DNA from 2 places in the Exiguobacterium sp. s28 genome. Region 1 is predicted to be linked to the other one. Evidence: riboswitches for the same ligand, from Rfam matches in the RefSeq annotation. Region 1 holds a riboswitch; the other holds the start of a gene.
The links. A riboswitch is a leader RNA that binds a small molecule or an ion and turns the genes downstream of it on or off. The one in region 1 is predicted to bind FMN.
Positions count from the first base shown of each region.

Region 1 (2,199 bases):
CTTCCAAGAGCTGTTCGATATCCAATTACCGGGACTCTCGTTCGAGATATTCGTGAACTTTGCCTCGCTGCTCGCCGTCTTGACGATTTATCGGAAAGACGTCGTCCGTCTCGTCGTCAGTCTGTGGACGTTCTTATTTAAGAAAGATCGCAGCGACGAGACGATGATTGATGTTAAGTTCATCGGGCTCTTGCTCGTCGCGACCGTCCCGGCTGGTTTGCTCGGTGTCTTGTTCGGTGATTGGATCGGGGAGACGCTCGGTGGAGTCGCCACGGTCGGCTACACGCTCATCTTGACTGGGCTCGCGCTCTGGTTCATCCGCAACATGCGCGGGAACAAAGGGGACGGCGGCATCACGCTCCGCGACGCGATTTTGATTGGTCTTGCTCAAGCGGTCGCACTCATTCCAGGGATCAGCCGCTCCGGCGCCACGATCGTCATGGCGATGCTCCTCGGCATCAAGCAAGAGTCGGCCCTCCGCTTCTCGTTCTTCTTATTCATCCCGGTCAGTCTCGGGACGATGATTTTAGATGGACCGGCGCTGTTCACGAATCCGGAAACGCGTGAACTGTTCGGACCGCTCATCTTGGCGTTCATCGCCTCGTATGCGCTCACGGCCATCTCGCTCAAATGGTTCCAACACATCATGGCGAAAGGCGAGCTCAAGTATTTCTCGTTCTATTGCTGGATCGTCGGTCTCCTCGTCGTCCTATTCTTGGCATGATTCTGAAGGCGCTGCTCACTCGAGCGGTGCCTTTTTGCGCATTTCGTTTTGCCATCGATTTATTTTTGCGCTAAAGTGGAATCGTACAAACAAATATTCCTTCGGGGTCGGGTGAAAGTCCCAACCGGCGGTGATGGGCGCGAGCCTTAAGTCCGTGACCCGGGCGCACGTGTGCGAACGGTGGATCTAGTGCGATTCTAGAGCCGACAGTATAGTCTGGATGGGAGAAGGAAACAGAACAGGTCCACGCGACCTGTAGTTCGTCGTACGTTTTTCTGTAAAGAAAACGCTTATTTGGTTTGCCCAAATGACGACCGACACCTCCCACCGAGACCTTGAGGATCATTCCTTGAGGTCTTTTTGTTTGTGCGAAACAAGGAGGGAGATTATGAATCAGTACATGCAACAAGCCATCCAATTGGCCAAGTCCGCCTCATCGACCGGCATCAACCCGCGCGTCGGCGCCGTCGTCGTCAAAGACGGCCGGGTCGTCGGATTCGGTGCTCACTTGAAGGCCGGGGAAGCGCATGCCGAGGTGCACGCCATCCGCATGGCCGGCGCTGCCGCCTACGGTGCGACGATGTACGTCACGCTCGAACCGTGCTCGCATTACGGCAAGACGCCGCCGTGTGCCGACCTGCTCGTCGAGTCCGGCATCAAGCGTGTTGTCATCGCGATGGAAGACCCAAATCCGCTCGTCGCAGGGCGCGGCATCGCTCGGTTGAAAGCGGCCGGGATTGACGTCGAGGTCGGGCTGCTCGAGCGTGAGGCACGAGCGCTCAATGTGGCGTTCTTGCGTTCGCTCGAGACGAAGCGGCCTTACGTCATCTTGAAGACAGCGACGAGCCTCGACGGCAAAGTCGCGCTCGATCACGGTGACAGCAAGTGGGTGACGGGGACAGAAGCGAGACGGGACGTCCATGAACTGCGGTCGACGGTCGATGCCGTCTTGACCGGTGTCGGCACCGTGCTCGCCGATGACCCAGGTCTGACCGTCCGGCTCGACCGTGAGACGACGCAACCGCTCCGGGTCGTGCTCGACCGTGAGTTGCGCACGCCGCTCTCGAGTCAGCTCGTCCGGACGGCGAACGATGTGCCGGTATTGCTCTACACGACGTCCGACGATCGAGTGAAGCGGGACGCGTTCACACAACGCGGCGTTGAGCTCGCCGACTACACATCGCTCGAAGCTGTCCTACAAGACATCTACGCACGCGGCATCGGCCGCCTGCTCGTCGAAGCGGGACCGACACTCGTCACTTCACTCATGGACGGACAGTTCGTCGACGAGTGGGTCATGTATCAGTCGCCACGCGTATTCGGCGGCAAGGGCAGCTTTTACCGCTCACATCATGACGGTCCGCTCGATGCAGTTGAGCGGTTCGACGTTCAAACGGTGGAGACGGTCGGTACCGACATCAAACTGATCATGCGAAAGGAGGGGTCCGATGTTCACGGGAATCGTTGAAGAAATC
Region 1 covers NZ_JACSLL010000006.1:154,761-156,959, forward strand. Annotated here, with positions in the region: gene KNP78_RS08705 (undecaprenyl-diphosphate phosphatase) at 1-724, shown strand, start outside; FMN riboswitch at 818-960, shown strand; gene ribD (bifunctional diaminohydroxyphosphoribosylaminopyrimidine deaminase/5-amino-6-(5-phosphoribosylamino)uracil reductase RibD) at 1,113-2,192, shown strand; gene ribE (riboflavin synthase) at 2,173-2,199, shown strand, end outside.

Region 2 (2,199 bases), on a different contig from region 1:
GCCACCGACTGCCGGTCCCCTTTGATCGACCGGATGCCCTCCGCCTCGGGTACTTGCAGTTGTCCACGCGTCACAATCGTCACATCGTCACCGGCTTCCGCCAACCGAAGTGCCAACCGCTTTCCAAAATAGCGTGAGCCACCGAAAATCAATACTTTTCTCATCGTCCCTGCCCCTCCTACATGAAATGACATCTCTTTTCATTTTCCCTTGCATCCTCTCGACTAATCTTCCACATCCTTGAATATTTTTGTTATTCTTATATATATAGAGAAGAAAGAGGCGAGACGCATGCATCAAATCACATTAGAAAAAGGATGGTCGTGTGAATTACCGACACAATATGCCATTTACCAAAGCTTATCGGATTTCAGTCGTTACTCGGTCCTTGACCAAGAGGAAGAGAGCGTCTGTTCGTTCCGCATCACGAACGACACGTGTAAAATCACAGCGTTTCGTCCTTGGCAACATCAAATCGAGTTAGACGCGGCTTCGAAACTCATTCGATTAATTCTGATTGAAGAGACAGACTGAATACAAAAAAGGCCAATCATGAGACATGATTGGCCTTTCGTTTAGCAATCCCCAGGTGTCCCGGCGTTCGATGCCGTCCGGAAACTCGAGCCGCAACCGCACGTGGCGATGGCGTTCGGATTTTTAATCGTGAAGCCGCCTCCGAGCATCGACTGCTTATAGTCAATCTCGAGACCGTCGACGACCCCGTGATCGGCTTCCGCGACGATGACACGGACACCATAGTGGTCAAACTGAACGTCCTTGTCTGTCTTATCCTCATCAAACCCCATCCCGTAAGACAGGCCGGTACACCCGCCCCCTTGCACTTTGATCCGCAAGTATTGGTCGTCGGGGCGTTCGGTCTGTTTCATCATATCGATGACTTGTAATGCGGCTGATTCTGTCAAATGAATCATCTGAACTCCTCCTTCGTTATCTTAACTTCAAGTCAACTGACTTGAGATTTTGTGAAATATCTTGTATAACTAAACTGTAACAAAAAAAATTAAATCGTTCCATCTTCGGGGCAGGGTGAAATTCCCGACCGGCGGTATTGAAGACTAGTTCTTCTCAGCCCGTGAGCGAGCAAGGCGTTGCTTGCTGATTTCGTGAGATTCGAAAGCCGACAGTAAAGTCTGGATGGGAGAAGATGGCGGCATCCGACCGATATCCGGATGTTTTCTTCGGCGTGGTCTAAACACCGATGAGAACATCTATTTCGTATGCGCGTAAACTCTCCCGATTGTTTGATACAATCGGGTTTTTCTATGCGACGGGTGCCATTCATCAAGGAGCGACAAAAGGAGAGATTTTGATGAAAACAACGCGCAACAAACGATTGACAACACTGGTGACGCTATCGATGCTCGGGGCCATTTCTTTTGTCCTCATGCTCTTTAACTTCCCGCTGCCTTTCCTACCACCGTTCCTAAAAGTGGATTTCAGTGACATTCCCGCGCTCGTCGCCGGGATCGTGTTCTCCCCACTCGCAGGCGTCGTGGTCGTCGCTCTAAAAAATGTCCTCTACTATGTCTTCAACGGTGGCGGCGTTCCGGTCGGCGAAGTCGCGAACTTCTTTGCAGGTGTCGCCTTCATGTATCCGGTCGCATGGTTCTACCATAAACGTAAAACGAATAAAGCGCTCGCTTCAGGCCTCGTGGCCGGTACGATCACGATGGCACTCAGCTTGGCGATCTTGAACTATTTGCTCATCTTACCAGCCTACGCGTTCTTCTTCGGCATGACCGAGATGGCACAACCGGCTGTCAAAACGGACCTCGTCCTATACGGTATCTTGCCGTTCAACCTCATTAAAGCGTTGTTGATCAGCGCCTTGTTCGTCCCACTCTTCCTCAAATTGAAGCCGTGGATCGAACGCCAGCGCATGCAACTTCAAGCTTAAACGTAAAGCACCTGGACATCAGTCTAGGTGCTTTTTGTATAGGTACGCTATGCTAATGAGAGAATAGGAGGAGATGGATTGAACACGACTGAAGATGTGACCCATTTTTTAGAGACTGATGTGGAACTGATGCATCTGTTGACAATCGTCGCTTCGCTCGGTTTACCCGATTGGTGGATTTGTGCCGGATACGTGCGGGCAAAAATATGGGATGACGCGCACGGCTACGAAGTACCGACGCCGACCGAGGACGTCGATGTCATCTACTTTGACCGATCTCA
Region 2 covers NZ_JACSLL010000001.1:340,700-342,898, forward strand. Annotated here, with positions in the region: gene KNP78_RS01725 (NAD-dependent epimerase/dehydratase family protein) at 1-164, opposite strand, end outside; gene KNP78_RS01730 (hypothetical protein) at 292-534, shown strand; gene KNP78_RS01735 (HesB/IscA family protein) at 576-932, opposite strand; FMN riboswitch at 1,030-1,171, shown strand; gene KNP78_RS01740 (ECF transporter S component) at 1,331-1,918, shown strand; gene KNP78_RS01745 (nucleotidyltransferase family protein) at 2,048-2,199, shown strand, end outside.
Region 2: it holds a riboswitch for FMN, as region 1 does, so the genes downstream of both, KNP78_RS01740 (ECF transporter S component) here and ribD (bifunctional diaminohydroxyphosphoribosylaminopyrimidine deaminase/5-amino-6-(5-phosphoribosylamino)uracil reductase RibD) in region 1, are expected to answer to the same signal.